Regions from separate parts of the Vibrio paucivorans genome, predicted to be linked through region 3. Evidence: predicted binding sites of a transcription regulator. Region 3 holds the regulator's gene; each other region holds the start of a gene.
The links. The regulator CRP, encoded in region 3, controls carbon source genes, mostly activating them, when cyclic AMP is high. The targets are predictions, from matches to a motif close to TGTGANNNNNNTCACA.
Positions count from the first base shown of each region.

Region 1: a site for CRP is predicted at 1,555-1,570, ahead of ACXABW_RS12755 (CTP synthase). Genes of this name have one in related genera too.
Region 2: a site for CRP is predicted at 3,000-3,015, ahead of ACXABW_RS20580 (glycogen/starch/alpha-glucan phosphorylase). Genes of this name have one in related genera too.
Region 4: a site for CRP is predicted at 4,324-4,339, ahead of rppH (RNA pyrophosphohydrolase). Genes of this name have one in related genera too.

Region 1 is NZ_CM133230.1:2,814,726-2,822,899, reverse strand. It holds gene relA (GTP diphosphokinase) at 1-436, shown strand, start outside; gene mazG (nucleoside triphosphate pyrophosphohydrolase) at 640-1,443, shown strand; gene ACXABW_RS12755 (CTP synthase) at 1,655-3,295, shown strand; gene eno (phosphopyruvate hydratase) at 3,373-4,671, shown strand; gene yacG (DNA gyrase inhibitor YacG) at 5,042-5,239, opposite strand; gene zapD (cell division protein ZapD) at 5,319-6,059, opposite strand; gene coaE (dephospho-CoA kinase) at 6,086-6,700, opposite strand; gene ACXABW_RS12730 (prepilin peptidase) at 6,702-7,571, opposite strand; gene ACXABW_RS12725 (type II secretion system F family protein) at 7,617-8,174, opposite strand, start outside.
Region 2 is NZ_CM133231.1:1,147,805-1,155,978, reverse strand. It holds gene malT (HTH-type transcriptional regulator MalT) at 1-2,673, opposite strand, end outside; gene ACXABW_RS20580 (glycogen/starch/alpha-glucan phosphorylase) at 3,193-5,646, shown strand; gene malQ (4-alpha-glucanotransferase) at 5,748-7,928, shown strand; gene glgB (1,4-alpha-glucan branching protein GlgB) at 8,105-8,174, shown strand, end outside.
Region 3 is NZ_CM133230.1:266,202-274,375, reverse strand. It holds gene ACXABW_RS01265 (ABC transporter ATP-binding protein) at 1-216, shown strand, start outside; gene ACXABW_RS01260 (TIGR02444 family protein) at 213-692, shown strand; gene ACXABW_RS01255 (hydrolase) at 714-1,745, shown strand; gene ACXABW_RS01250 (YheU family protein) at 1,821-2,033, shown strand; gene ACXABW_RS01245 (phosphoribulokinase) at 2,133-3,002, shown strand; gene crp (cAMP-activated global transcriptional regulator CRP) at 3,245-3,877, shown strand; gene ACXABW_RS01235 (DUF1338 domain-containing protein) at 4,000-4,791, opposite strand; gene astD (succinylglutamate-semialdehyde dehydrogenase) at 4,985-6,442, opposite strand; gene astA (arginine N-succinyltransferase) at 6,494-7,513, opposite strand; gene ACXABW_RS01220 (aspartate aminotransferase family protein) at 7,749-8,174, opposite strand, start outside.
Region 4 is NZ_CM133230.1:586,012-594,185, reverse strand. It holds gene lgt (prolipoprotein diacylglyceryl transferase) at 1-541, opposite strand, end outside; gene ACXABW_RS02860 (sulfite exporter TauE/SafE family protein) at 586-1,323, opposite strand; gene ptsP (phosphoenolpyruvate--protein phosphotransferase) at 1,398-3,644, opposite strand; gene rppH (RNA pyrophosphohydrolase) at 3,647-4,171, opposite strand; gene mutH (DNA mismatch repair endonuclease MutH) at 4,842-5,507, shown strand; gene ACXABW_RS02840 (DUF6482 family protein) at 5,504-5,815, opposite strand; gene ACXABW_RS02835 (NADP(H)-dependent aldo-keto reductase) at 5,931-6,965, shown strand; gene ACXABW_RS02830 (DUF1127 domain-containing protein) at 7,010-7,261, opposite strand; gene ACXABW_RS02825 (hypothetical protein) at 7,367-7,489, opposite strand; gene vpsR (cyclic-di-GMP-binding transcriptional regulator VpsR) at 7,754-8,174, opposite strand, start outside.

The DNA.
Region 1 (8,174 bases), 760 kb from region 3:
CGTGGAAGGCGTCGATAATTTGATGACCCACCTAGCGCGATGCTGTCAGCCAATTCCGGGAGATGAAATCAAAGGCTACATAACCCAAGGACGTGGCATTTCGGTGCACCGTGGCGATTGTGAACAGCTAGAAGAGCTAAGTCATCATGCGCCAGAGCGTATCATTGATACGGTTTGGGGAAGTGGTTTTGTGGGCTCTTACATCTTAACAGTACGTGTTGAGGCAATGGAACGAGGTGGTTTACTAAAAGACATCACCACGCTATTTGCCAACGAAAAAATCAAAGTAACCAGCATGAAGAGCCGCACCGATTATAAGCGTCAGCTCTCTGTGATGGATTTTGATTTAGAAGTGACCAACATCGAGGTGTTGTCGCGCGTTTCAAAACGTGTTGAGCAAATTAAGGATGTGATGAGCGTTAAGCGCCTCGGCTAAAATTCTCGTCATACTTGAAGTTGTTAGCGTTGTTGCCTGCGCTCACTCGCTCCATCACATAGGCAAGCTATGCTCAGGAGTCTCGCTCGCTTGCCGCCTAGCTACAACTTCAATTATTTAGAGAATTGACCAATATATTACAAAGGTGAGTGGTTTTGGCTGCTCACCTTTTTCTTTAGATAAAGATTTAAAGGAACAGAGAAATGAGCCACCCAATCGAACAGTTAGAACAGATCATGGCGAAGCTACGTGATCCAGAGGGTGGATGCCCTTGGGACTTAAAGCAGAACTTTGACACCATAGTCCCACATACGATTGAAGAGACGTATGAAGTGGTTGATGCGATTCAAAACCGCGATTGGCCAAACCTCAAAGAAGAGCTTGGTGATCTGTTATTCCAAGTGATTTTTTACAGTCAGTTGGCCAAGGAACAGGGTCTGTTTGATTTTTCTGAAGTTGTAGACACCGTAAACGAAAAGCTAACTCGTCGCCATCCTCATGTTTTTTCTGATACCACATTTGAGAATGATGAGCAGATTAATGCCAACTGGGAAGCGGAGAAAGCAAAAGAAAAAGCCCAGCAAGGCAAAGCAGAGCAAAGTATTCTAGACTCAATACCGAATTCTCTGCCGGCACTTTCTCGTGCTACAAAAATTCAAAAGAAATGTGCTAAGTTTGGTTTCGATTGGGACAGTATCGGTCCGGTTGTTGGCAAGGTAGAAGAAGAGATCCAAGAAGTCATGGATGAAGCACTTCAAATCTCTCCTGATGAAGACAAAGTAGAGCTTGAGCTGGGTGACCTATTATTTGCAACAGTCAATCTAACTCGGCATTTAGGTAAAGACCCAGAAGTGGCATTGAGCAAAGCCAACTTGAAGTTCGCACGTCGATTTAAGCAAGTCGAAGCACACGTTGCGAAAGAAAGTAAGCAACTCACAGACTACAGTTTGGAACAGTTGGATGCCTTTTGGGACCAAGTCAAAGCTGAAGAAAAATCTAAGCTTTAAGTAAATGAATGGCTTAGCTTATGGATGAGCAGAGTTTGGTGAAATCAGAGTTGAAATGACGGAATATCCGACAACACACTTTGATTTGAAGCAAAAAATAAAAAATTGCAGTGTGATAGATTTCACGTTGTAGCGGAAAAGGGCTTCTGGTATATTTATATCCCGTCCAGAAGAAATCCATTTCCCTCATTCAACCAATTTCAGGTTAAACATGACGACAAATTACATTTTTGTTACTGGCGGGGTTGTATCCTCTCTAGGTAAAGGTATTGCAGCAGCATCTCTTGCGGCTATTTTAGAAGCTCGTGGTCTTAAAGTGACTATGATGAAGCTTGACCCTTACATCAACGTTGACCCAGGCACAATGAGCCCAACTCAACATGGTGAAGTGTTCGTTACGGAAGATGGCGCTGAAACTGACCTTGACCTTGGTCACTATGAGCGATTCATTCGCACCAAAATGACTAAGCGTAACAACTTCACAGCAGGTCGTGTTTACTCAGACGTTCTAGCAAAAGAGCGTCGCGGCGATTACCTAGGTGCAACTATTCAGGTTATCCCTCACATTACTAACTCAATCAAAGACCGCGTAATCGCAGGCTCAGAAGGCCACGATGTTGCGATCGTTGAAGTGGGTGGTACGGTTGGTGATATTGAGTCTCTGCCATTTATGGAAGCTATCCGTCAGCTTGCTGTAGAACTAGGCCGTGAACGCGCAATGTTCATGCACCTAACTCTAGTTCCTTACCTAGCCGCTGCGGGTGAAGTGAAAACTAAGCCGACTCAGCACTCTGTTAAAGAGCTGCTATCTATCGGTATCCAGCCAGATATTCTAGTTTGTCGCTCAGATCGTATGATCCCAGCGAACGAGCGTAAGAAGATTGCTCTGTTCTGTAACGTTTCAGAAAAAGCAGTAATCTCTATGAAGGACGTAGACTCTATCTACAAGATCCCTCAGCTAATCAAATCTCAAGGTCTAGATGACCTAGTATGTACACGCTTTGGCATTACAGCTCCTGAAGCTGATCTGTCTGAGTGGGAACAAGTAATCTACGAAGAAGCAAACCCAACGGGTGAAGTGACTATCGGTATGGTTGGTAAGTACATTGAACTACCAGACGCATACAAGTCAGTGAACGAAGCACTGAAGCACGCTGGTCTTAAGAACCGTCTAAGCGTGAAGATCAAATACGTAGATTCTCAAGATGTTGAGTCAAAAGGTGAAGAAGCACTGGCTGATCTTGACGCAATCCTTGTTCCTGGTGGTTTTGGCGACCGTGGTGTTGAAGGTAAGATCCTTGCTGCAAAATACGCTCGTGAAAACAAAGTACCTTACTTAGGTATTTGTCTAGGCATGCAAGTAGCACTGATCGAATATGCGCGTAACGTTGCGGGTATGGAAGGTGCACACTCAACAGAATTTAATAAAGAGACGAAGTACCCAGTTGTTGGTCTAATCACTGAGTGGGTTGATGGTGAAGGTAAAGTTGAAGAACGTACTGAAACCTCTGACCTAGGTGGTACTATGCGTCTTGGTTCACAGCTATGTCACCTAGAGAAAGGGACTAAAGCTCGTGAACTATACGATAACGCGACAATTCATGAACGTCACCGTCACCGTTATGAAGTGAACAACGTTCTTCGTCCACAGATTGAAAAAGCAGGCCTAAAAGTATCGGGTCTATCTGCAGACAAGAAACTGGTAGAAGTTATTGAGAACCCAGCTCACCCATGGTTTGTAGCGGCTCAGTTCCACCCAGAGTTCACTTCAACACCTCGCGATGGTCACCCACTATTTGCAGGTTTCGTGAAAGCGGCTGGTGAATACCAACGCGGCGAATTAGAGAAGTAAAGGATACGGGCAGTAGCGTTAGTAGTGCTGCTGCCCTTAATTTTGACATTATATATTCAACGAGAAGGAAACATTCAATGTCTAAGATCGTTAAAGTTCTAGGTCGTGAAATCATCGATTCACGTGGTAACCCAACTGTAGAAGCTGAAGTACACCTAGAAGGCGGTTTCGTAGGTATGGCTGCTGCTCCATCTGGCGCATCAACTGGTTCACGTGAAGCTCTTGAGTTACGTGACGGCGACAAAGCTCGTTTCCTAGGTAAAGGTGTTCTTAAAGCTGTTGAAGCTGTAAACGGCGAAATCGCTGAAGCTCTAGTTGGTAAAGACGCTAAAGACCAAGCTGCAATCGACGCAGTAATGATCGAGCTAGACGGCACTGAGAACAAATCTAAGTTCGGTGCTAACGCAATCCTAGCTGTTTCTCTAGCTAACGCTAAAGCTGCTGCAGCGGCTAAAGGCATGCCTTTATACGAGCACATTGCTGAGCTAAACGGTACTGCTGGTCAGTTCTCTATGCCTCTACCAATGATGAACATCATCAACGGTGGTGAGCACGCAGACAACAACGTTGACATCCAAGAGTTCATGATCCAACCAGTTGGTGCTAAGACTCTTAAAGAAGGTCTACGTATCGGTGCTGAAGTATTCCACAACCTAGCTAAAGTTCTTAAGTCTAAAGGCTACAGCACTGCAGTTGGTGACGAAGGTGGTTTCGCTCCTAACCTTAAGTCTAACGCTGAAGCTCTAGAAGTTATCGCAGAAGCTGTTGCAGCTGCTGGTTACGAACTAGGTAAAGACGTTACTCTAGCTATGGACTGTGCTGCATCTGAGTTCTTCGACAAAGAAGCTGGCATCTACAACATGAAAGGCGAAGGTAAGACTTTCTCTTCTGAAGAGTTCAACCACTACCTAGCTGAGCTAGCTAACCAATTCCCAATCGTTTCTATCGAAGACGGTCTAGACGAGTCTGACTGGGATGGCTTCAAGCACCAAACTGAACTACTAGGTGACAAGCTTCAACTAGTAGGTGACGATCTATTCGTTACTAACACTAAGATCCTTGCTGAAGGTATCGAGAAAGGCGTAGCTAACTCTATCCTTATCAAGTTCAACCAAATCGGTTCTCTAACTGAGACTCTAGCTGCAATCAAGATGGCTAAAGATGCAGGTTACACAGCTGTAATCTCTCACCGTTCTGGCGAAACTGAAGATGCAACTATCGCTGACCTAGCGGTAGGTACAGCTGCAGGTCAAATCAAGACTGGTTCTATGAGCCGTTCTGACCGTGTTGCTAAGTACAACCAACTTATCCGTATCGAAGAAGCTCTAGGTTCTAAAGCTCCTTACAACGGTCTAAAAGAAGTTAAAGGTCAATAATTCCTAGCGAGTTATTAACCTAAGCTTTGAATGCCTCGCTTATGCGGGGCATTTTTTTGTCTGTGAAAGTTGAATGAAGAAGCTCTAGGTTCTATAGCTCCCCCTTTTACAACGAAAGCGGTCTAAAAGAAGTTAAAGGTCAATAATTCCTAGCGAGTAATTAACTTAAGCTTTGAATATCTCGCTTATGCGGTTTTTTTTTGTCTGCAGAAAGTGATCTTGAAGAAGTTAGAGCTTAAGAGCTTAAGAGCTTCCAGATAATGACTCGCTCAAAGCTTTTGAAATACGCAGCTTAGTCTTGGCGTATAAACAGAAACACAAAGGGCTGACGTACATGTCAGCCCTTGTATATGTGAATTGTAATGCGCTTTTAGTATTGGTCTTCAGACCAACCGTCGGCATCCGACATATCTGGAGCACCAGGAATTGCATTTTCCTCATCGGCCCACTCACCAAAATCGATCATTTGGCATTGTTTACTACAAAATGGACGATGAGGGCTTTGCTCACCCCATTCAACGTCGGCTTCGCATTGTGGGCATTTCACTATCGTGAGTTTCTTAGACATGAGTTGTCCTAGGGTTAACGCTACTAAACAAGATGTAGGAGATTATAACAGATAGTGATTTAAAGGCAGAAGCTTGAAATTAGCTACATACCGCGAGTTCAAATTCGATATCTTGAGTACATGCTTGGCCGGTTTGAAAATCAATAAACTTAATTGCAAATCGATTTTTGTGCCCCGAAATCATAGGGTAAACACCATAGCTGAGGGGGATATCCAGACGCAATATATTGGCATCTTCGGCGTCGCTTTGGTAAAAGCCATTTTGGGCAATACGCGACTTAAAGTGGCCAGTTTCACGTGCGAGTTTAAGCCATAATTGCAGAGCATTGGCTAGTGGCTGAAGCGTATCCATCCATTGGTTAGTGTCTGAGTTTTTTTGCTCAATAGGCAGGTGCAACCAGTGGTCAAGGGCTGGTAGATCAAAGCAGCATGCGCCACCAGGAAGATTAAAACGCTGGCGAATGGTGCTGAGGAAACGATCCTCTTTTAGCGATTGACCAAAGCGTTCAGCACCCATCAGATCGTTATGCACAGCGTCGACTTCTTTAAGAACATCTAGCAACATCGCTTGATCGACTCCGTCCACATTGAGCCAACTTTTGTAGGACAGCCTTTGCTTTTCAATATCTTTTGCCAATTCACTTTTTAGTTGAATTTGCTCGAAAATCTCTAGCAAATCAAACAGCGAACGGAAGAATAATAGGTGTTGAAGATCATCAGAAAATTGTGAAGAGACGTGCAGCTGCTTGAGCAGAGATTCAACCCTGAGGTATATGCGAGTTTTCTCATTGAGAGGATGTTCAAACTTATGAGTGGTCATTTAGCGCGCCTTCGTCCTTAACCCTTTTATTCTGACCGATTTTCCCTACAAATAGCTAGGTACTTTTGATGTAATTCTGTGATTTGAGGCAAAAGTTTTTCGTTTCCCGTATTATTTTTAACCACATCATCAGCGATGGATAACCTCTGTTCTCTAGAGCTTTGAGAAGCAAGGATAGAGCGAGCTTGTTGCTCTGATACCTTGTCTCTTTCCATGGTGCGCGAGATTTGAGTATTTTCGTCTACATCGACCACAAGCACTCTATTTGCCATTGTTTGCAAATTGTTTTCGACAAGCAATGGCACAACAAGTAATGCATAGTCTGAACGGGTCTTTTCAAGTTGTTCAGTCATTTGCTGACGAATCATTGGATGCAGTAATTGATTGAGCCAGCTCTTTTCCTCTGGATTGGAAAAAATACGTTCTCTCAATGCGCTGCGGTTGAGTTCGCCCGAGCTTAGCAAAATGTCGTTACCAAAATGCTCTGCTATCGCAGCTAACCCTTTAGTTCCAGGTTCAACAACTTCTCGCGCCACAATATCGGCATCGACAATATCGATACCAAAGTGGTGGTGAAATAGGTTTGCCACTGTGGTCTTGCCACTGGCGATACCGCCGGTTAATCCAATTACAAAAGGCATTTTAAATTCCCATTACCGAGCCTAAGTACCAAGCCATGATTTGTTCGCCGAAAATCAAGCTTATCCACCCCGCAATAGCTAAGTAGGGGCCGAACGGAAACGCTTTATCTATCCCTTTCTTTTGTAAGCGTAGCTGAATTAGCCCAAAGCACAGGCCAACTAGGGAAGAGAGTAAGATAATCAAAGGTAGGTGTTGCCAGCCAAGCCACGCTCCGAGTGCTGCTAACAGCTTAAAGTCACCGTAGCCCATACCTTCCTTCCCTGTGAGCAACTTAAATAGCCAGTAGACACTCCATAAACACAAATACCCAGCCATGGCACCAATGACGGAATCCTGTAATGAAACAGGGCTTACCCCGAAGAGCGATAAAGCGATGCCAAACCAAACGAGTGGCAGTGTGAGTTGGTCGGGAAGCAGCATGGTATCGAGGTCGATAAAGGTCGCAGCAATCAAAATAAAAGTGAAAAACAGAAGCGCGACTGAGAAATAGCTAAAACCAAAGTGGAAAGCGACGATGAAGCTCATCGACGCAGCAAGTAGTTCAACTAAAGGATAACGGGCGCTGATTGGTTGGCTGCATTGATGGCATTTGCCTTTTAGCATTAGCCAACTTAAGACAGGAATATTGTCGATTAATCTCAGTTGAGTCTTGCATTTTGGGCAAGTCGAGCGAGGGAGGCTCAGAGTATATTCCCCTTCGGGTGGGGAAATTTTATATTCAGGGAAGCTTTCAGAGCATTCTTTACGCCACTCTCGTTCCATAATAATCGGTAAGCGATGGATCACTACATTAAGGAAGCTGCCAATGATAAGCCCAAATAGGGTTGCAAGTGTAGGGAAAAGCCAAGGGTAGTAGTCAAATGCTTCCATAAGGGGCTCGAGTTAGAGTGGTGCGGTTGTTAGCAATGCCTCATATTATCCTAATACACTCATTAAGTTAAAGATTGGTAGATACATTGCGACCACTAATCCACCTACAACCCCACCTAGAAAGACAATGATCAGAGGCTCAAGAATCTTTCCAAGGTTATCAACGGTGTTATCGACTTCGAATTCATAAATACTGGCAACTTTGTTGAGCATGTCATCCAGTTTCCCCGACTCCTCACCAATCATTACCATTTGTAGCACCATCTCCGGAAATGCTTGGGTGTTACGCATTGCAATATACATCGGCATGCCTGCTGCGGTATCTCGGTAAACATCATCGATTGCGACTTGGTAGTGAATGTTCCCTGCGGTTTTTGCGGTAGTTTTTAAGCTTGAGAGTATAGGAATTCCCGCGCTAAAGCTCGTCGCGAGTGTACGGCTGAACTTAGCAACAGCGGCTTTGGTTAGCACCCCACCTATGATGGGAAAACGTAGCCCCGCTCTGCAAGTCGAAAGGCGAAATTGAAGTGAGCGACTGCGGATAATCTTGATAGCCAATACGATAGTAGCGATTCCTACAGCGATGAACACACTGTACGCTTG
Region 2 (8,174 bases), on a different replicon from region 3:
GCGGATGGCCTCTTTTCGGTTGGCAATATTGAGTTTTTGGTACAAGTTGCGGATGTGCGTTTTGATGGTAGTACCTGCGACATCCAGTTCTTGTGCGATTTGCTCGTTACTAAAGCCAGAATAGATAAGGCCAAGCACTTGCCACTCACGTTGCGTAAGCGGGCTGGTACGAACCAACTCTGGGATATTTGGGTGATTCACTAGCTTTTCTACGAACTCTTCGTCGAAGTGTACAGAGCGGCTGCGCTGAGTCGTTGAAATGTCCTTCATCAGCTGTTGCGCACGGTGGCGCTCTAAGTCACCAAGTTCAGACTTGTTAGTTAACTTCTCTAATAAATGACCAATCTTGCCGCCATCTACCAAGAAGTTCCCTAAAATGCCTGTTTGGTTGGTCATTTCAAGAGCCTGCTTGAGTAGTGTACGTGCTGACTCTTCATCGCCTTTGCTTACTGCCAATACTGCCTGTACGATCAAATTACGATTTTGGTCGGTGATCAGGTTATTGGTATTTGCCTCGGACTGCATAAAGTCGAGCGTTTCCGTCGCTTTATCGAACTCACCCAAATTAATGTAGGCACGAGCAATGTTACGCCACTGAAGCTGAGTAAAGTGGTTACACGCCTTTTCTGGGCGGGTAGTGGTTTCAAGCCACTGCTGAATCGACTCCATGTCGCCACGCGCTTGCCAGAATAGGATCAGAGAAAGCGAGGCATTTGCAGTCCAATCTACGTGGTAGCTTGACTGCTTCATCAAATGGACGATTTGGTCGATAAACTTAGACGCTTTATCCAGTTCGCCACGGCCAATGGTAATACGAGCCAGCATCGAGTAGCTGTGAAGGTGCATGCTTGAATAGTCTTTACCCAACACATCAAGGCCTTTGTAAGCACACTCTTCCGCTTCATCTAGGCGGTTCCAGCACCATAGGATCTGTGCGCGGATGCGCAGTAGGAACTCGTGCATTGGCACTTGGTGTAGCTGCTGCTCTTCAATTAGTTTGAATGCGTTGTCTTGTACTTCAAAGGCGGCTTGCACGTAGCCTTGAGCGATAAGGATTTCGCTTTGTTGCAGCATTGCCCACAGTGCTTGATGGTAGACTTGATACTGGCGAGCCAGCTTCTCAGTTTGCTGCATCATTGGTAGTGCACGGCTCAGGTGGCCAAGTACGTGATTGACTTCACCGACTACCGAGGTTGCAACAATTCGGCTGCGGTACACAGTGTGGTCGAGCTGGCTCAGTGCCAATTCTGCAAGTTCCAGTGCTTTTTCAGGTTCGTTCTGGTTAATCGCTACCTGAGCTCTTAACGCATTAAACTCACCTTGTTCGCGGCTGGTCGGCTTGATATTGAGCAATTTCATTTGCTCATCGGCGGTCGCCAATAGATCGCCGACATCGTCATACCTGTGTTGGCTTTGCGCTAGCCATGCCTGCAGCATACAAAGTTTTGGCTCGCTATAGAGTTGTTTTGGCTCTAGCTTATGGATCGCCGTTTCTAGGCTGTCGAGTTCGCCGTGATTAAACATCTTCCAGCCAAACTCAGTAAGAATGTTCGCGATCAGCTGAGTATCATTAGCAAGCTGAGCGTGTCTCAAAGCCTGATGCGGGGTATTCAAATCCAACCAAGCAAGCGCCGCTGAATAATGCAGTTCTTGCTCTTTTTGTGGGATACGCGCCATACGTTCATGAGCAAGGAACTCAGCAAACAGGTTGTGGAAGCGATACCAGTTTTGCTCGCCCTCTAGCGGGTAAATAAACAAGCCAAAGCGATTGAGTGATTCAATCATACTGAGCGCGTCATCACGCTTGGTCAGAGTGGCAACCAGCGAGTCGTTGAAATGATCGAGAATCGAACATTGCAGCAGGAACTGGCGTGTCTCTTGATCGAGCAGATCAAAGACCTCTTCGACCAGATAATCCCACAAGTGAGCGTGATTAAACTGAGATACCGATTCGGCTGATTGCGCCAAAGTCCGTTTTTGATGCTGGGCTTGCAGCGCGATCAATTGCAGCGCAGACGGCCAGCCTTCAACGTAAGTTCGTAGGCTGTTAGCTGTATCGTCATCAATGCCATCAGCGACCCGTTGATTAAAGAATCGAGTGGTCTCTTCCGTATCAAACGCGAGTAATTCGTTACCGATTTCAATCATCAAATCGCGCACGCGTAAATTGGCGGTTCCAAGAGGAGGTGCAGCGCGGCTAGTGACCACGAGAGTGAGATTATCGGGCATGTGCTTGAGGAAAAAACGCATTGCCTCGTGGATTTCGTCATCCGAGATTAAGTGGTAATCATCCAGAACCAAGTAGCATTCTTGGTGAAAGCTCGACATCTCGGCAAACACTTCACTAAACAAAGAATGCAGTGACGAGAACTGGCGTTTTTCAGCCAATTTCTGCGAATTTGGGCAAGTATTATGCGTGGCTTTGTTGAGTGCTTGCAGCAAGTAGTTCATGAAGCGAAACGGATCATTGTCGCTTTCATCTATGCTGTACCAACCAACATTGGGTTTGTCTGACAGCCATTGCGCGGCCATGGTGGTTTTACCGTAACCGGCAGGTGAGCGAAATAGCACTAACTTGTAGCAAGGTGCTTGTTGTAAGAGATCTAAAACTCTTGGACGTACGATTGCGTTATGCAAACGACCCGGACGAGTTAATTTCGAAGGAATCCACATCTTAGTAACCTGTTCCCCGTTTGTACATTTATTGGCCAAATGACCTTATGTCGCAGATGTTACTTTAAGAGCGGATATGCAGTTATTGATCAACCGCCAGTTTTTCGCTTGTTTCACATTTTGGCAGTATCTACGCCCTGTAATTGTGATTCTTGTCACCTTATGGTGCACTTAAAACTTTGCTATCAATGCTTTTTACACCAAATGTACTGAAATATATGCAACAAGTTAAATTCTTGTGTGATCTGACGTGCATATTCATCATTTGTTAATTCGCGCTTCCACATAAGTTTCATACAACAGAATTAGCGTGTAGAGGTGGGTGGTGTGATCTGACTCACGAGGGAAATGCCCGATGGGATGAGATATGAGAGTTTGATCACTGAGTGTCCTGTCGCTACTCCTCTACGCCCTCACTCCTCCTCCTAATAAGCCCCTTAAGTAGGAGGATGTTTTGCAAACCCTGTGCATGCACGATATGTCACAGATGGATTAAAACCAATAAGTGAGATTTCTCTAATGAAACCTACGCAACAGAAACAGTTTGATAAAGCTTCATTCCAAGAAAGCGTTAAAAAGCATTTGTCGGCGACTTACGCTACGACAGTAGAAAATGCAGATAGCCGAGCATGGTACCTAGCTATGGGGCGTGCACTGGCAGAAATTACGACTTTTGATCTGCTTGAAACAGAGCAAGATGAAAAGATCAAAAACGCGAAAAGCGTTAACTACCTATCTCTAGAATTTTTGATTGGCCGCCTAACAGGTAACAACCTGATCAGCCTTGGTTTGTACGAGCAAATCACCCAAGCGATGGAAGAACTAGGCCAAAACCTTACCGACCTTCTTGAAGAAGAGCGTGACCCATCACTAGGTAACGGTGGCTTAGGCCGACTAGCGGCATGTTTCATGGACTCATGTGCTGCGCAAGAATTCCCAACAGTAGGTTACGGCCTGCACTACGAATATGGCTTGTTCAAGCAGTCTTTCCAAGAAGGTCACCAGCAAGAAGCACCAGACGCATGGCGTGGTGTAGAAGGTTACCCTTGGGAAGTTGCGCGCCCTGAACTGGCGCAAGAAATTGGTTTCTATGGCCACGTTGAGGTGTACCACGAAGAAGGCAAAGAAAAACGCCGCTGGGTACCGGGCATGCAAGTAAAAGCAATGCCATGGGATTTACCAATCGTAGGTTATGAGAGCGACACTGTTTACCCACTTCGTTTGTGGGAGTGTCAAGCAATTGCACCGTTTTCGCTAGCAAGCTTTAACAACGGTGATTACTTTGAAGCGCAGCACGCGCTGATCGATGCGGGTAACATCACTAAGGTTCTATACCCGAACGACAACCACGAAAAAGGTAAGACTCTGCGCCTGATGCAGCAGTACTTCCACAGTGCAGCGTCGGTTCGTGATATTCTTCGTCGTCACGAAGAAGCAGGCCACACGCTAGCTTCACTACCAAAATACGAAACAATTCAGCTAAACGATACGCACCCAACTATCGCGATTCCTGAACTGATGCGTATTCTTATCGATGAAAAAGGCTTAGGTTGGGATGAAGCTTGGGACATCAGTTCTAAGACATTCGCTTACACTAACCACACTCTACTGCCAGAAGCATTAGAGACGTGGAGCGAATCTTTGATTCAGCGCCTACTGCCTCGTCATATGGAAATTATTTACCATATCAACCACTTGTTCTTGCAAGAAGTTCGTGAGAAGTGGCCAGGAGACGTCGCTAAGCAGCAGAAGCTTTCTATCATCCAAGAAGGTTTCCACCGCATGGTACGCATGGCGAACCTATGTGTGGTTGGTTCATACGCGGTGAACGGCGTAGCAGCGTTGCACTCAGAGCTAGTAAAACGCGACCTATTCCCAGAGTTTGATGAGCTATACCCAACGCGTCTACACAACGTGACAAACGGTATTACGCCTCGTCGTTGGTTGAAATTCTGTAACCCAGCTTTATCTGCTCTGATTTCAGAAAAGATTGGTACAGAGTGGCCAGCTCAGTTAGATCAGCTAGAAGCGATTGCACAGTACGCTGACGATGCCAAGTTCCAAAAAGAATTCATGGCTGTTAAGAAGCTGAATAAACAGCGTCTAGCAGACTGGGTATCTGAGAACATGGGTATCGAGCTAGACACTAACGCTATCTTCGACGTTCAAATCAAGCGTCTACACGAGTACAAGCGTCAGCACCTGAACATGCTGCACATTCTGTCTCTGTACCACCGTTTGCTGAACGATCCTGATTTCGATATGGCGCCGCGCGTTGTGTTCTTCGCAGCGAAAGCAGCACCAGGCTACCACCTAGCGAAAGAAATCATCTACGCAATCAACAAGATTGCAGAGAAAGTGAATAACGATCCACGCATCGGCAACAAGCTGAAAGTGGTCTTTATCCCTGACTACCGCGTAAGCATGGCCGAAATCATCATTCCTGCTGCTGACGTGTCAGAGCAAATCTCAACAGCAGGTAAAGAAGCATCTGGTACCGGCAACATGAAGATGGCACTAAACGGTGCATTGACTATCGGTACTATGGATGGTGCGAACGTAGAAATTCGTGAAGAAGTCGGCGATGAAAACATCTACATCTTCGGCTTAGAAGTGGATGGTGTTGAAGCAACTCGCGCTCGCGGTTACAACCCATTCGATTACTACAATGCAGACCCACTACTGAAAGCATCTCTAGATCTTCTACTGGGTGATGAGTTCACGCCGGGTGAGCACGGTAAACTTCGCGCGACGTTCGACAGCCTACTTGATGGCGGCGACCCGTACCTATGTCTTGCAGATTTCGCTTCTTACGTGAAAGCGCATGAAGACATGGACAAGCAGTACCGCGACCAAGCGGGTTGGGCGAAGAAAGCCATTCTGAATACCGCATTGGTGGGCAAATTCAGTTCCGACCGCAGTATTCGCGACTACGTGAACAACATCTGGAAACTAGAAGCAGTAAAACGCTAATTCCATAAAAAAGCCAAGGTACTTAGTACCTTGGCTGATTTGATTATAACTCTATATTAACCCTACATTTTGAAGGTTTAAGCAGTCCTTCGGAGAGAGCGATGAAAGACAATAACGCATTAAAACAAGTCGCTGAAATGGCCAAGTTGGCCGACAGCTATGTAAGCGCATGGGGAGATGAAGCAAAAGTTTCAGATGAGACATTGCTTCGCTTATTAGCGTCACTAGGTTATGACACAAGTAATGATCAGGCTTTACTTAAATCCGCTGAGAAAAAGCATAAGAAAGACGTACTAGACCCGGTTCTCGTATTGCGTGAAGGTGAACCCGCTGAAGTCGCCCTAAACCTTGGTGTGAGCGCTCGAGAGAGTGAATTCAGCTGGCGTTTAGAAACAGAGCAAGGAGAGGTACTTGAAGGCTATCTTCAATCTCAAATCGTTCGTGATGAACGTGCCGAGGGTGGCCCTTTAGTGTTTACATTGCCAAACGACTTGGCATGGGGTTATCACAAGCTGATCATTTCGCGTAAGCGTCGTAAAGCGCCATACGAAATGACACTGATTGTGACGCCAAAAGCGTGTTTCAAGCAGTCTGCAATGGAGCAGGGCAAAAAGATGTGGGGCCCGAGCGTCCAGCTTTACACTCTGCGTACTCAACATAACTGGGGCATCGGAGATTTTGGTGATCTGAAACAGTTGGTAGCAGATGTTGCATCACGTGGTGGTGACTTTGTTGGCCTAAACCCGATTCACTCACTGTTCCCAGCGAACCCTGAGGGTGCAAGCCCATACAGCCCGTCTTCTCGTCGCTGGCTAAATATCTTATACATTGATGTAAGTTCAGTTCCTGAGTTTGCATTAAGCGCAGAAGCGCAGCAAAAAGTAGGCAGCGCGGAGTTCCAGCAGCGTTTACAAAAAGCGCGTGATTCACACTGGGTGAACTACTCTGAAGTGGCAGAGCTGAAAAACAGCGTATTGCCGATGCTGTTTACGGAGTTCAAAAAGCGCCACTTAGACAAAAATACCGATAGAGCTCAAGCGTTCCTTAACTTTGTTGAACAAGGCGGTGATAGCTTAGTTCATCAAGCCGCTTTTGACGCACTGCACATCGAGTTGCACTCACAAGATTCTAACGTGTGGGGCTGGCCTGTATTCCCTGAAAAATACCGCCGCTTCGATAACACAGCGGTGCAAAAGTATATTGAAGAACACCAAGACCAAGTGCACCTATACATGTACTTGCAATGGGTTGCCGATACTCAGATCAATGAAGCGCAAGAGCTGGCTGAAGAGAAAGGAATGTCGGTAGGCTTATACCGCGACCTAGCCGTTGGTGTAGCAGACTCTGGTGCAGAAACATGGGCTGATGATGGCAGCTTGGTTCTGGATGCAAGCATTGGTGCTCCACCAGATATTCTTGGCCCACTAGGCCAGAACTGGGGCTTACCACCACTCAACCCACAAGTGCTGCAAGCGACGGGGTACGACGCTTACATCAAGCTATTACGCGCGAACATGAAGCATTGTGGTTCACTGCGTATCGATCACGTTTTAGGTCTACTTCGCTTATGGTGGATTCCAAAAGGTGAAGATGCAACGCAAGGGGCGTACATCTACTACCCAGTTGAAGACATGCTAGCGATCTTGGCTCTAGAATCGCACCGTCACCAGTGTAGTGTGATTGGTGAAGACTTAGGAACTGTACCTGATGAGATTGTTGATATCTTGCGTGATGCCGGTGTTCACTCATACAAGGTGTTCTTCTTCGAAACATCTGAAGACGATGGTGGTTACATTTCGCCTGCGCATTACGCTGAGCAATCTATGTCGGCACTGTGTACGCACGATATGCCAACTTTGCGCGGTTTCTGGCACTGTGATGACCTGAAAATGGGCCGTGAAATTGGCCTGTACCCAGACGAAAAACAGCTAGAAGCACTGTTTGACGACCGTTTGAAGAGTAAGCAAGGGATTCTAGATTCTGTGGCGTGGCATGGTTACTTACCTGAAGGGGTAGGTCGAGACGCGAGCAAAGTGCCAATGGACTCTTACCTAAGTGAAGCACTTCAACTGCATGTCGCGGCGGGTTCTTCTACCTTGTTGAGTGTTCAGTTGGAAGATTGGCTAGAAATGGACAAGCCGGTCAATATTCCAGGTACGGTGAATGAGTACCCGAACTGGCGACGTAAACTATCGATGAACTTGGATGAAATCTTTGCTCAAGAATACGTAAACCGAATTGCTAAACGCTTAACTGAAGTGAGGTTGAAAGCGAGTAAGTAAGGTGCGGGTAATTATCGAGCTGGATTACTCCAGTTGCATAAAAAAGTTTAGACTCGGTCACTCTAAGTGTGGCTGGAGTCCGGTAAACTTAACAAGCTAATTTTGGGCCCGCTTTTTAGCGGGCTTTTTTGCTTGTAAATTATAAATTTAGAGAAGTAGGCTAGGGAGAGATAAGGTTGAAAAATACAGGGCTTAAAACAATAACGCAGGCGTATAGTCAGCTGTCACATGCGTCATTTTCCGACC
Region 3 (8,174 bases):
CTTGAAACGAAAATGGACAAACTTTCGCAGGCACTTGAAGACGCAGAAACACAATTATCAGACACTTCACTGTATGAAGCAGAAAATAAAGCTAAACTTAATCAGGTACTCGCACTTCAAGCCAGCAGTAAATTCGAATTAGAAGACGTCGAGATGGACTGGATGGCACAACAAGAAGTCCTTGAGCAGATGGAAAAGGAATTCAACCAACAATGACTATAGAGCACGTCCGCATTTCGTTAACACTGGAGCGCTTATGGCAGTTTAGCTTGCAGTACTACAGCGTGCGTGAAGTGAAAGAGGCGTGCTTGCAGCTACAAAACCAGTTCCACGGCAATGTAAACCTACTGCTGCTACTCAAGTGGCTTGATGAACAGCAGGTCTCTTTTCGTGACGAAGACTGGCATAAAGTCGAAGAGTGTTTAGGGCGCTCAGAAGCACTCCTGCATAGTTTCCGTGAGCTTAGACGCAAAGCTAAGGTTCACCTTCCTGATACCTTATATCGAGAATCCCTGCAATTTGAGCTACAGTTGGAAAAGCAACAGCAATCGGATTTAGTCGATTGCATGAACTCACTGCAGCTTACCAACAACCAAAGTGAACCACTCACACTTCGCTACTGCAGACAATTAGGTGGAGAACATCTGTTCCAAGCATTTTCAGAGCCAGCTCCGACACAAGTGAATCAATAAGCTAATCCACAAAGACTGCCTATGACTCAATTTATTGCCGCGACAGGGCTAACCAACCCTCACCTACAAACACTTGCCCCGCGTTTTATCCGCAAGCAGGCGCTGTTTTCACCTATTTGGCAAACATTGGATACGCCGGACAACGATTTCTTAGATCTCGCTTGGAGCGAAGACTGGAGCAATGAGTCTGCACGTAACAAACCTGTCTTTGTACTTTTCCATGGTTTAGAAGGCTGCTTTTACAGCCCCTATGCTAATGGGTTAATGGATGCCTTCGCACAAGATGGCTGGCTATCTGTGATGATGCACTTTCGCGGCTGCAGCGGAAAGCCCAACCAACAAGCCCGCGCTTACCACTCTGGAGAAGTAGAAGACGCTCGACTGTTTTTGGAGCATTTAGATAATCTGTTTCCCAATCAACGTAAAATCGCGGTGGGTATCTCTCTCGGCGGTAACATGCTTGCCAACTACTTGGCAAAATACAATCAGCAGCCACTGCTCGATGCCGCTAGCATAGTATCAGCGCCATTAGATTTAGGCGCCTGTTCAGAACGAATTGAGGTGGGGTTCTCTCGTGTGTACCGACGCTACTTACTCTCTTCACTAAAGAAGAGCGCCCTACAGAAACACCACTTATTGAAAGGTGAACTGGGGCTGTCGTACAACAGTATTAAGCGAGTGACAAAGCTTTATGAATTTGATGACCTGATCACCGCTCCGCTACACGGCTTTAAAGACGCACAAGATTACTATCAGCAGTGTTCTGGAATTCACAAGCTCAAAGACATTAAGCTCCCTCTTCAGATCATCCATGCCAAAGACGATCCTTTCATGACGGATCAAGTGATTCCGAAGTTCGTTCTACCCGACAACATCGATTACCGCCTATTCGCGCAAGGGGGGCATGTCGGCTTCGTTACGGGTAGCGTGTTGAAGCCACGCTTTTGGTTGGAAGAAGCTCTCCCTGCTTATTACGAAAGTTTCACTAGTGCTAAATCTCCTATCGACAGCGAAGCGGCAGAAAACTCTGACGCAGCTCAGCTATACGTATAAACTAGGAAAAGCGCGCAAATCAGAAAAGTCGCGTGGAAGTAAGAGTCAATCGCATCATAAAGTGAAGAGGTATTTATGATCATCCCTTGGCAAGACATCCAGCCAGACACACTAGAAAACTTAATCAAAGAGTTTGTGCTCCGCGAAGGCACGGACTACGGCGAAATGGAGTTTTCGCTACAAGATAAAGTTGACCACGTTAAATTGCAGCTGCAAAACGGTGAAGCAGTCATCGTTTTTTCTGAGTTGCATGAGACAGTTGATATTCAACTTAAAAAGCATCTATAAAGCTGATAACGCACGTAGTGCGCCAAAGTAGACGTTTTTCTTTGCCGTGCTATAGTGGGCTTTGCTAACAAGTAAGTTACTTTTAAGACAAGGTTTGTCATGTCTGCAAAACACCCGATTATTGCGGTGACTGGTTCTTCAGGAGCAGGAACCACCACCACTTCCGAAGCCTTCCGCAAAATGTTCAATATGATGAACGTAAAACCTGCATGGGTTGAAGGCGATAGCTTCCACCGCTTCACACGTCCAGAAATGGATGTGGAGATTCGTAAAGCGCGTGAGCAAGGAAAACACATCAGTTACTTTGGCCCGCAAGCCAACGATTTCCCAACCCTAGAAGAATTTTTCCGTAAGTATGGTAACGAAGGGGTTGGCCAAGTCCGCCGTTATCTACACACCTTTGACGAAGCCGTGCCTTACAATCAAATGCCAGGTACGTTTACACCTTGGCAAGATTTGCCAGAAGACTCCGACGTCCTATTTTATGAAGGCCTCCATGGCGGTGTCGTTGATGGCGAAGTCAACGTGGCACAGCACGTCGATCTACTGATTGGCATGGTACCTATCGTTAACCTTGAATGGATTCAGAAATTCGTTCGAGATACTCGCGATCGTGGCCATTCCCGTGAAGCCGTGATGGACTCCATTGTCCGCTCAATGGACGACTACCTAAACTACATCACGCCACAATTTTCTCGTACTCACATTAATTTTCAGCGTGTACCCACGGTCGATACGTCTAACCCATTGAATGCGAAAGGCATCCCGAGTTTGGACGAAAGTTTTGTCGTGATTCGCCTACGTGGCATCAAGAATGTCGACTTCCCATACTTGCTTGCGATGATTGATGGTTCGTTTATGTCGCGCCACAACACGCTTGTTGTACCGGGCGGTAAGATGAGTTTTGCTATGGAACTGATTGCAAGGCCAATCCTACAACAACTCATCGAAACTGGAAAAATTGGCTAGATAACCCTACAGAAAAGTCGTTTACTTTTCATACCGTGATCATGTGCACACTTTTGCTTAAAATATCCGTGCTATGACCCGATTAAAATCAAGAAATCGTACCCGGAAAAGGGTACTATTCTTAACCGAAACACAAGTTAGCTTGCAGCATTTGTAAAGTGCTCTTATCCTAGTAAGTCAATTTAAGGCTTAGCTAAAATATGGAAAGCGGCAAGCGTACCCTGCAGAGGAAGTGAGATATTATGGTTCTAGGTAAACCTCAAACCGATCCAACACTAGAGTGGTTTCTTTCACATTGTCATATTCATAAGTACCCTTCAAAAAGCACGCTGATTCACGCGGGCGAGAAAGCTGAAACTTTGTACTACATCGTTAAAGGTTCAGTAGCGGTTCTTATCAAAGACGAAGAAGGTAAGGAAATGATCCTTTCTTACCTAAACCAAGGCGACTTTATCGGTGAACTTGGTCTATTCGAAGAAGACCAAGAGCGTACCGCTTGGGTTCGTGCTAAATCTCCTTGTGAAGTTGCAGAAATCTCATTTAAGAAATTCCGTCAACTTATCCAAGTTAACCCAGATATCCTAATGCGCCTTTCTGCGCAAATGGCAAGCCGCCTACAAGTGACTAGCCAAAAAGTAGGTGACCTAGCGTTCTTGGACGTGACTGGCCGTATCGCTCAGACTCTTCTGAACCTAGCGAAACAACCAGATGCAATGACTCACCCAGACGGCATGCAAATCAAGATCACTCGTCAAGAAATCGGCCAAATCGTTGGTTGTTCTCGTGAAACAGTAGGTCGTATCTTGAAGATGCTTGAAGAGCAAAACCTGATTTCTGCTCACGGTAAGACTATCGTTGTTTACGGTACTCGTTAATCTTCACTGATTAAACCAAAAATTTTAAAAGCCACCAATGGAAACATTGGTGGCTTTTTTGTTTTTCTGACATTGTGAAACCAAGCAGATACCACAAGCGAAGTATCTGCTTTATCGCTCGATTAGCCGTTGGTGCTCTCAAAGATTTTATCGGCGGAAGCAGCTACAAACCCTGGGTAGAGTTCACCATTAGCCATAGGGTAGCGTTTAGCGAATTCATAGAAGCCACCAGGAATCACCTCTGCGCCTTCAGTAAAGTTCACTGGCACTTTGTCTGCCATCGTCGATGATTGCTCTAATAATACCTCTGGAGAGCCCTTCACTTCGCCGCCCGACTCATTGATAGTAAAGCCTGCTTCACGCAGGTGGTCATTCACGCCTTTTACTTCATCAAACGCATTTAGCTGATTGACACTCACTGTAAAGTGGTTAGCACCGTATCCATGAGCAGCAAGCCAAGAAGCGTACTCACTTTCTTTGGCCAATGTTTGGAAGTCAGCATAGCTTAGCTCCCATAATCGCCCACCAGACAAGAATTCATGACCTTTTAGCTTACTATGATCCAATTGCTCTACGAGCTTGGCTACAATGCTCTGTAGCTGCTTTGAACACTCTTCCACTTTGAGCTCGCTGATGAACACTTTAGGCTGGGTAGGATCTGGGTGCTCATAATGCTTCGCCACCAACTTTTTACTTTCAAATACATAATCGCCACAAGCTTTATAGCCAACGTCTAAAAACGGCTGCGCCAGCGTTTCGATACCTAGCGGTGCGACATTAAATGTACGCAAAGCAATATGATCATTGATCAACGCTTCGTCTTCTTTTAGCAGTTTGTGAACCTTTTCAGCAGAAGGACATAACCTTGCAATGTAGTCTGTCCATAGCGAATCAAATAATACCGTTGGCGTCATGTCGCCTCCTTGTAGAGCGTGTTGCTTAATTGGTTGTGGTTATTGGAAATCTACGTATAAAAATGGCTATCTATTGCAGGAAAACGACGCACCACAATCAGATAGCCACTGAAGCTCTTTAGGCTTCTATTATTTTTATGTGGTTCAGTCGCCGCATTGACTTAATACCATGGCGACTTAACTCTTAACATCGTTACAGCGCTAGGCCTGGGCTAAGGGTCGCTGGCAGTAAAGTCTCTTGCCCCTCCATAGATGCCATTGGATACGCACAGTAATCCGCCGCGTAGTAAGCACTTGGACGCAAGTTACCCGACGCGCCAGGGCCACCAAACGGTGCATCACCACTTGCTCCCGTTAACTGGCGATTACGGTTTACGATGCCTGCACGAATATGATCAACGAAGTAATCCCACTCTGCGTCGTCAGTTGATACCAAACCAGCAGACAACCCAAAGCGAGTGTCATTTGCCAATTCAACCGCCTTCTCTAGCCCTTGATAACGCACTACTTGCAGTAGTGGGCCAAAGTATTCTTCATCCGGCAAGTCAGCAATGTTTGTCACATCAATGATACCCGGTGAGACAAACGCAGCCACGCCAGCTTGGGCTTCAACTAGGCTTTCTCCACCAAGCGATTGTAGGTTTGCTTGAGCGTCCAAAATGAACTTCGCTGCTGCTTGTGAGATTTGCGGCCCCATAAACGGTGCTGGGTCTGCAAATGGTTGGTCGATACGAATGTTCTTGGTTGCTTCAACTAGCTTAACGATCAGCTGGTCACCTTTCTCACCTTGAGGTACATACAAACGACGCGCACAAGTACAACGCTGGCCTGCACTAATAAATGCAGATTGGATAATAGTGTATACCGTTGCATCTAGGTCGCCATATTGGTCAGAAATCACCATTGGGTTGTTACCGCCCATCTCGAGAGCTAGCATTTTACCCGGTTGACCCGCAAATTGACGATGTAGGATATGACCAGTATTCGCACTACCCGTGAACAGTACGCCATCAATGCCTTTCGCATCCGCCAGAGCAATACCGGTTTCTTTCGCGCCTTGCACAAGGTTAATCACACCAGCAGGCAGACCGACCTCTTGCCAAAGCTTCATGGCAAATTCGCCCGTCCAAGGCGTTTGCTCTGAAGGTTTGAATACCACCGTATTCCCCGCAAGCAGTGCTGGGACAATATGACCGTTTGGTAGGTGGCCTGGGAAGTTATAAGGGCCAAATACCGCCATCACACCTAACGGGCGATGACGGAGTACGATTTGGTTACCTGCCGCTTCACGTTGCGCTTCGCCAGTGCGGTCATGATAGGCGCGAATTGAGATGGCAATTTTACCTGCCATTGCCGCCGCTTCAGTGCGAGTTTCCCAGATTGGTTTGCCCGTTTCTTTGGCAATGATCTGCGCAATTTCTTCGCTGTTCTCTTTCACTTTTTCAGCAAACGCCAAAACGATTTTTTCACGCTCTTCGAAACTGAGCTTTTTCCAGCTAACAAATGCCTCACGCGCTGCTTTTACCGCTGATTCCACTTGAGCGGGTGTTGCGCTGTCGCCTTGCCAGATCACTTCGTTGTTAAACGGACTGATTGAGTTCATTGCCTCGCCTTGGCCCGCTACCCATTCACCTGCAATCCACTGTGTCATGTTTCTATCCTTCTAAATTCGACTGTCTAAGTTCAGTTTCAAGACAGGCTATTACTGAGCCAACATGCGGACATAGCCGCCCTCTTCCACTTCGAGCGCTTTCGCAACGCTAGCAGAGATGATCACTGTTTCCGTCGCTTGGTCGTAAGCTGCTTTCGCTGCGCCGGCACGGAAGTTTTCAAACGAGGTATTCGAGATTAGATAATCTTGAGAGCTGGTGTGCTCAGCGATTTGTACCTTGGCACGGAACGAGTGGCGTACCGACTCGATATTACGACGGTCACATTCCACCGTAGGGCCCGCATCAAAGATATCCACGTAATTGCGGCAAGTGAAACCTTCGCGCTCCAATAGCTTGAGAGCAGGGCGAGTATTGTCGTGGACCTTACCAATCACTTCCTGGGCTTCTTTACTCAGTAAGTTGATGTAGATTGGCAACTTAGGCATCAAGTCAGCGATGAAGCCTTTCTTACCAATACCTGTTAGGTAATCTGCCATCGTGAAATCAATCGAGAAGAAGTGTTCTTGTAGCCATTGCCAGAACGGTGAGTTACCTTCTGCATCAGACACGCCGCGCATTTCGGCGAAGATGGTATCTGAGAATCGATGTGGATGTTCTGCCATCATTAAGAATCGGCACTTAGACATTAAGCGGCCATTCAAACCACCACGGAAACTTGGACGTAAGAACAACGTACAAATTTCACTGCAGCCAGTGTAGTTATTGCCAAACGTTAGCAGTTTAACCACATTGTTCACGCCTAACTTTGGCGATGAGTGCACCACGGTGCTGATGTGATAAGAATAAAACGGAACATCCCAGCCAATAGAGGCTTCAATACCAGTACAACCCGCTACTTCGCCGGTTTCGCTATCAAAGCCCACCATCAGATAACCTTCATCACCCGGTTCGGTAACGTCTGGCTTTCCAAAGCTGTATTCTGAGTGTTTAATTCGGTTAGTTAACAGTTCTTCGTTAACTGGAAGAGATGTGAATCCGTGACCCGACTCTACCGCACATGTGTGCAAAGCATCGTAATCCGACATTGCAATTGGACGAACAACCAGCATCGATACTCCCTCCTGATGCTAATACCAAATCACCGACAACTGAGCCCCTCACCTTAAGGAGTTCAGCAGTACAAAAGCCATATTGAAAAGTATGGTGAAGTTAGACTTGCTAGCTCGCGTATACTCAGTGCTAAATGCATAGCACATTGTTTTACACACGAAAGCCGTGAACATATGGCTAGTGATATTGGTATAAGGTCAAGCCCGATTGCCTGACCTTATAAGATGTTTTTAATTATTGTGTTAGCGTTGCTAGAGCTTTATCTAGCTTAGCCAATCCTTGTTCAATTTCTTCTTTAGTGATAACCAGCGATGGTGTGAAACGAACCACATTTGCACCTGCAACCAGTACCATCAAACCTTGCTGACCTGCTGCTACAAGCACATCGCGAGCACGACCTTGCCACTGCTCGTTAAGTGCAGCACCAAGTAATAAACCTTTACCACGCACTTCACTAAAGATTTGGTATTTATCATTAAGCTTAGCCAATCCATCACGGAATAGCGTTTCACGCTCTTTTACGCCTTCCAGCGTTTCTGGCTGGCTCACGACATCGACTACAGCTTCTGCTACTGCACATGCCAGCGGGTTACCGCCATATGTAGAACCATGAGTACCGACTTTTAGATGCTGAGCAAGCTCAGTCGTCGTTAGCATCGC
Region 4 (8,174 bases), 320 kb from region 3:
TTTCATACAGTTGAGATGGATGACGAGGAAGCGGGCCGCCATTTGGGAACACGATTGCCCACGGAACATCAGTTACACGCCCCCAAAGCTCGCTGTTCATGAAGTTACCTAAACGGCCCATGCCTAAACCGAACGGCACGAGTGGCGCAATAAAGTCGGCAACACCAAAGAAAGTACGACCATTTTTCTTTGCATACCAGAACATAGCGGTAATCACACCAAGCAAACCACCGTGGAAAGACATGCCACCAGTCCACACTTTGAACAAGTACAGAGGGTCATCTAGGAATAGATCAAAGTTGTAGAACAACACATAACCAACACGGCCACCAATAACGACACCTAAGAAACCGGCAAACAACAAATCGGAGACTTGCTCACGTGTCCAGCCACTGTTTGGTTTATCAGCTCGGCGGTTAGCCAACCACAACGCGAATGCAAAACCGACCAGATACATAAGCCCGTACCAGCGAACAGACAGTGGGCCGATAGAAAATAAAACAGGATCAATATTAGGAAATTCGATAAATCCCTGAGACATAAAAGGGTTCTCTTTTTGAATTGAAATCTATGAGTGAGATGACATTACAGCAACATAGTTCCTGCAACAAACATCAAAAATACAGCAAATATTTTTTTCAGCGCTTTGGTCGGCAAGCTAGTCGCCAGTTTTGCACCAACGCGAGTCGTTAACATGGAGGTGGCAGCAATCGCCGCCAGTGCAGGCAAGTAAACATAACCAACGCTGTATTGAGGTAATTCAGCCACCTTAGAGCCATGTAGAATAAACCCCGTCATTCCTGAAATCGCGATGAAAAATCCACACACGGAAGAAGACCCGACCGCTTTTCTCATCTCGACGCCATGTTTGCTCAAAAATGGCACCGACAGTGAACCACCACCAATGCCAGCTAGGCTGGAGATAACACCGATTCCAGTGCCGTACAGAGACGTCACCACATTACTCGGCATCGCTTTCTGAGCTTGGGACTTAATAGACAAAAGCATTTGCAGCGCAAGGCACAATACAATCACACCAAACACTTTAGGGAGATATTGAGAAGGAATCCACTCGGCAACATAGGTTCCAGCAAATCCACCTACGACGACGCCAGGCATTAGCCACTTCACAACAAACATGTCGACATTGCCCAGCTTGAGGTGATTAATGGCAGAAGAACCTGAGGTCACAATAATTGTTGCTAAAGATGTCGCCAAAGCCAATTGCATTGTGATATCTACACTGATGCCTGATTTTGGTAATAAATAAAGCAATGCAGGTACGACGATAAGACCGCCACCAATGCCTAATAAGCCTGCCATCACACCCACTACGGAGCCTAGAGCAAGCAATAACAACAGCAGCTCAATATCCACATCTTTTCCCTATCGGTTAATTACTTCTTACCAGCACGAACAAAGCCTGCAAAACCTTTCTGCTCGAAATGTTTCAGCATCATAGTATAAATATTTTGTCCATATGGTTGTATCAGAGCTTTGTTAGCAAACATCTCGAGTTCTTCACTGCTAGAGTGACGCAGGAGGTACTTCACTTTAGCAACATTAGACGTGTTCATACTTAAGCTTCGATAACCCAGTCCTACAAGCAGCAAGCTACCAATAGGATCACCCGCTAGCTCACCACATACGCAGACAGGGAGATTGAGGGTTTGACAGGTATCATGGATCTGCTTTAACGCCATTATGACAGCAGGGTGCATGGATTCGTACACATCCGCTACTCGAGCATTGTTACGATCCACAGCAAGTAAGTACTGAGTAAGGTCGTTACTACCAACTGAAACGAAATCAATTTTATCAGCAATCAATGGCAATAAGTACAGCATGGAAGGTACTTCAACCATAATACCGACTTCTGGCATTTTAATGCGTTCATCAAGCAGAGACACTTCATTGTATGCTTGGTTTATCAGTGATAACGCATCATCCAATTCCTGAGTACTGGCAATCATTGGCAACAAGATACTCAAGTTTTGCTGTTCCGCGCTTGCTTTCATCATCGCACGGATCTGCATCAAGAAAATATCAGGATGATCCAAGGTAAAACGGATACCACGCCAGCCCAGGAATGGATTGTCTTCTTCAATAGGCAAGTAAGGCAGAGCTTTATCCCCTCCTACATCAAGAGTACGCATTACCACTCGCTTGTTTGGGTAAGACTTGAGTACGCTTTGATACTGTTGAACTTGCTCTTCTTCTGAAGGGAACCTGTGCTGTAGCAGGAATGATATTTCAGTTCGGTACAACCCTACTCCATCAACCCCTTGGTTAATGGCAATGTTGGTATCGGCACTTAACCCCGCATTGAGCATCACCTCTACACGGTGATTATCCTTGGTCATTGCTGGCCTATCAGCGCCCTCGCTAACCATAGAAGCAAGCTCACGCTCTTCATTGACCAGCGCACGATACTCTTTCAATATTTGCTTGGTCGGAGAAACCAATACTTTACCGCTGTAACCATCAACGATGCCCTGCTTACCGTTGATATCCTTGAGGTTCAGACTGAGCCCCATTACGGCGGGAATACCTAACGCCCTCGACAAAATCGCTGCATGCGAGTTTGCAGCACCTTCAAGTGCAATAACTGCGAGCAACTTGTCTTTTGGCATCGAAGCTAATATTGATGCCGTTAACTCACGAACCACTAAAATTACTGGCTTGTCTAATTGCTGTTGTTCGTTCTCAGTATTGTGGAGAAAGTAAAGCAGTCGCTGACCGAGTTCTTTGATGTCATGGGCTCGTTCACGCAAATAGACGTCCGACATTTTGGCAAATCGGCTCGCATAGGTTTCAACAACCTGTCGCAACGCCCAATCCGCTCGGTCCCCTTTTTGAATTTGCTCTTTAAGATCTTTTCGCAACATCGGATCGTTAAGCAAGTGCGTAAAGAGGTCAAAAATCGCCAAGGCATCTTTGTTTATCTCTCGATCAAGCTTCTTACGCATACGGCGGAAGTCACTCAACGCTTCCTCAATCGCAAGCAACAACCATTCTTGCTCCTGATCGACATTAAGAGCAGATGCAGGGTAAACATCAGACAGTTGAGGCTGTGTGTCATCCCACCACAATTCACCAATTGCGACGCCTGAAGACGCAGGGATACCTTTGATCGCTTGTTGTTTCTTGGATAACTTCCAATGCCCTTGAGTTTGCGCGTGAGCAATAATAACGGCCAACTGTGCCGCTAATGTCACCAAAAATGACTCTTCCATTTCATCAAACAAGCGTGGCGTTTTTTGCTGAACAACTAAAACACCTAAGACTTGCTTACGATGAATGATGGGAGTCCCTAAGAAGCTTTGGTAAACCTGCTCACCAAGTTCAGGAAAGAGTTTAAAGTTAGGATGCTTTGATGCTTCAGCAACATTGATCGGCTCGGCGCTGCGTTTGACTAAACCAACCAAGCCCTCGCTAAAGCGAATGTGTATTTTGTCCCCTTTGAACTTGAGGCCCTGTGTCGCCATCAACTCCAAACGGTGCATTTCTTCATTGGCAAGGTAGATAGTGCAACACTCTGTATGCATTGCACTACATGTATGCTTAACCAAAACTTCTAACGCTTGGTATACGTCATCTACTTTGGAAACTTGTTCAACTATTTCCCTTAGTTGAGAAAGCATGTCTACCCTCTTCGGTGTTTGTGTTTGCGTTTGCCCTTGATTTTTCGTTCTCTAAACGGCATTGCCATCGTCGCAAATTCTTTCATCGCACGACGATAAACATCGCGCTTGAAGGACACGACCTGTCTAACTGGGTACCAATAACTTACCCAGCGCCAACCATCAAACTCAGGGGTACTACCTAACTGCATATTAATTCGTGATTCATCACAATCGAGCTTCAGTAGAAACCATTTCTGTTTTTGCCCGATACAGACGGGTTTTGAATCCCAGCGTACTAATCGTTTGGGTAATTTGTACCTTAACCAATGACGACTTGTTGCTACGATCTTTACGTCTTTTTTAGTAAGACCAACCTCTTCATACAGCTCCCGATACATCGCTTGCTCGGCAGATTCTCCTTCATCAATTCCCCCTTGAGGAAATTGCCAAGAGTGTTGTCCGTATCGTTTAGCCCAGAAGACCTGACCATGGTTGTTACAGATTACAATTCCCACATTTAAGCGGTAACCATCGCCATCTATCACTGGCCAACCTCAAATAAAATCTTTAATTACAGTGATTTTTCCACATATCCCCAATAGGAGCAAACTTACTAGTGTGATTAGCACGTGATTTATTGGTAACAACAGCCCGCAAGGATAAGTTTTATCCAAGCTAACACTTATCAACACCACAATGAGACATTGACCACATTTATTCACCTTTTCTGTGAATAACTGTGTGAAGAATTGGAAGAAAACAGATCAAAGATCCTAGGTTGATACAAATCCGATCTACAAACATGAAAGGAAATAGTAATTTTAACCATTAAAAACATAAAGTTAGTTAAATTTAATTTTTCCCACCCCGCATAGAGCGTCAATAAAAACATCCAAAACACAGATCGGTCAAAGATCATCCAAAGCGGTTTTTATCCACACTCTTAGTTTCAAATTTGATAACAACCAGAATTTTCAAGCAGTTTAACGCCGATAAACCCCTGTTTTTTTACCCAGTAGAAACTAAACAAGACATCACTTCTGATCAAGCTGTGGATAAGTGATTGCATGATGATCTTTTACTCAAAACGATCATAAAGTCAGCATCTCAAATCAGCGCCTCCGTCTCCTCATGTAAGCAATTAAAACGATTGGGTATACCGCTACCTCCTCACATTTTGTTAGAATTACTTTTTTACTAAGAGCCACAGACCCGATGAAACCAGAACCTCAGTCAGAATCAGAATTGTTCGAACGCGCGAGAGCAATTGCTGGGGTGAGCTTTCTAGATTTGGCTGAAGAAGCCGAAATGGATGTGCCTAAAGATCTCACTAGAGACAAAGGCTGGGTTGGACAATTACTCGAATGGCACTTAGGTGCTGTTGCGGGCAGCAAGCCTCAGCAAGACTTCGAACAACTTGGCATTGAGTTAAAAAGTATTCCAATTAGTTACACCGGCAAACCGCTAGAAACAACCTTTGTTTGTGTTGCCCCACTCGTTGGCGTTCATGGTTTAACGTGGGAACAAAGCCACGTACGTAACAAGTTGTCGCGTGTATTGTGGGTACCAGTGGAAGGGGAACGTGAAATTCCTTTAGCTGATAGACGTGTTGGTTCACCCTTAATTTGGTCTCCTTCAGAACAAGAAGAAAAGCAGTTAAAACAGGACTGGGAAGAATTAATGGAAATGATTGTTCTTGGCCAAGTAGAAAAGATCACTGCGAGGCACGGTGAAGTGCTGCAACTGCGCCCTAAAGCGGCAAACAGCAGAGCATTAACCGACGCCTATGGAGCCAGCGGTAAGTTGATCAAAACCCTACCACGTGGCTTCTACTTAAGAACGCAATTTACGGCTAATATCCTACAATCGCATTTCGTTTAGTGGGTTACCAATGACATTTCGATGTCACAATAGGGTTGGTACGCTTCGCTGCCACACTCATCATAAGCATTATGGAGGCGTAGATACGCCTTTTCTACTCCTAGCTTTAAGAGCTCCTCTTTGACTAATTCTAACGAGCCAAAGTGCATCGGTTCATCATTCAACTTGACCGGTTCAAGTTTATGCTTGTATTCCACTGCGATGAGATACTGCGAAAGATCCGAACAGCCAATCACAAAAACTTTCGGTGGCTGATAAGTTTCTTTATGTACCCCATGAATCCATTTATCTAATTGTCTTTTTTGCATAAACACCTCCGTCTAGAAAAGTTTAGTCAAAGACTCAACTTTTGCGAATGGGGACTATGCCTATTCCACTATTGCTGGCATATTGGTTTGAAAACAACCAATAAAAGGAAGTGCAATGCAATACAACAAGTTGCCTCATTCCACATTAGAAGTCAGTAAAATTTGCCTTGGTACCATGACTTATGGGGAACAAAATACACAAAGCGATGCATTTAATCAGTTGGACTACGCTGTAGAGCGCGGAGTGAATTTCATAGACACTGCTGAGATGTACCCCGTCCCGCCGAAAAAAGACACACAAGGTGCAACAGAAAGTTATATTGGAAACTGGCTAAAACAGTCAGGCAAACGCGAAAAAGTCGTTATCGCAACTAAAGTCGCGGGCCCAAGAAACGTGCCTTATATTCGAGATAACATGAGTTTAGACAGACGTAATATTCATCAAGCAATCGATGATAGCTTGACGCGACTGAATACCGATTACATCGACTTGTACCAGCTTCATTGGCCTCAACGTCAAACCAACTGCTTCGGTCAACTCAATTACCCTTATCCAGATGAACAAGGTGACGTCCCACTAGTGGAAACACTCGAGGCGCTCAACGAGTTGGTAAACGCCGGTAAGATTCGTTACATCGGTGTTTCCAATGAAACACCTTGGGGCGTAATGAGCTTACTGAAACTAGCTGAAAAACATGAGCTTCCACGGATTGTTTCTATCCAAAACCCATACAATCTGTTGAACCGAAGTTTTGAAGTCGGCTTATCAGAAATTAGTCATTATGAAGGGGTTCAGTTACTTGCATACTCGCCTCTCGCCTTTGGTTGTTTGAGCGGTAAATACTTGGATGGAGCTCGTCCAGAAGGTGCTCGCTGTTCACTGTTCGAACGCTTCTCACGTTACTTTACTCCACAAGGAATTAAAGCAACTCAAGCTTATGTAGATGTAGCGAATAAGCATGGACTCGACCCCGCGCAAATGGCGCTTGCGTTTGTCAACCAAAGACCTTTTGTGGCTTCAAATATTATTGGTGCTACGACGATGGAGCAGCTCAAGTCCAATATCGATAGTTTAGATGTGGTGCTAACAGATGAGCTAATGCAGGACTTACAAGAGGTTAGTACCACTTACTCCAACCCTTGTCCTTAACAATATGATTACGGGCTAGCGGCTCCAGCCGCTAGCCCGTTTTACTACGTCAGTATTCGCGTACTGAGTACTCGACGAAGATGACGTACACGGCGCTCAGCTTTGACTGCGTCAGGTTCACTTACTCCAATCGGACGACCATCACTTTCTAAGCCGATGTCTTTTAGTAGATGGGTGTTTTCCCAAGGAATTGCGTAAGCACTACGGCGCAATTTTCGTTTCCATTCACGCTCTTCACGACGTAGATCAGCACGTACTAGCAGTGTTGCTAATTTTAGGTATACAGAATGACTCATGATATTTCTCCAGTTTGTATGTGACTGGGGAAAATGACAGGTAGAAGAAGTAGATAGATTCCCGTTAGGCTGCCATTTTCCGCAGCCTAAAAGGTTACGGATTAACTATTGTTTTGAGCTAGATTTACGATCGGTACCAAAGCTGGTGACGCGAATAGACTTGGCCATATCAGACATGGTCCAATCCATAGAAGCACAAACAGTTGCGGTAACATTTAAATGTTGCATTTGTGCCTCCTAGCTAATAATTAATCCGGTAAATTTTGAAATGTGGAGCTGTTGCTCACGGTTAAATTCTATGCAATCAAGGTTATAAATCAACCGCTAATTTGCGCAAAAAGAAAAAACAATTTTTTCACCTAGAATTAACCTTACCTCTCACAATGAAATAACATATTCATCTGGGTTATATTGAATAACCAACACATTGCATTAAAACAAAAAAGGCTAAGCTCCTAAGTGCTTAGCCTTTTTATCTATATACTCAAATAGTTACATTGCATGTTCGCTGATCAAGTTATGCTTGTTCAATAAACGATACATTGTTGCACGTGATACACCCAATTCTTTGGCTGCCATCGATACCTGCCCAGAATGAGACTCTAATACTAACAACAAGGCGTCACGTTCGCTTCGCTCACGAATACTTTTAAGGCTGCGTCTTCCATCACTGCGTTTAGGCAAATCGAGCTGATGTTCTTCAATCATCACATTGTCTGACATCAGTACAATACGCTTAATTTGATTCATCAACTCGCGAACATTGCCTGGCCAGTGGTAACGAGTGAGTTCACGGATAGCTTCTTCAGTAAAGCTACGTGCTTGCGCATTAAACTCTTTTGAGTATTCCTGCAAGAAGTGACGCGCCAATACAGAGATATCTCCAGCCCGTTCCTTAATACTTGGCACGTTA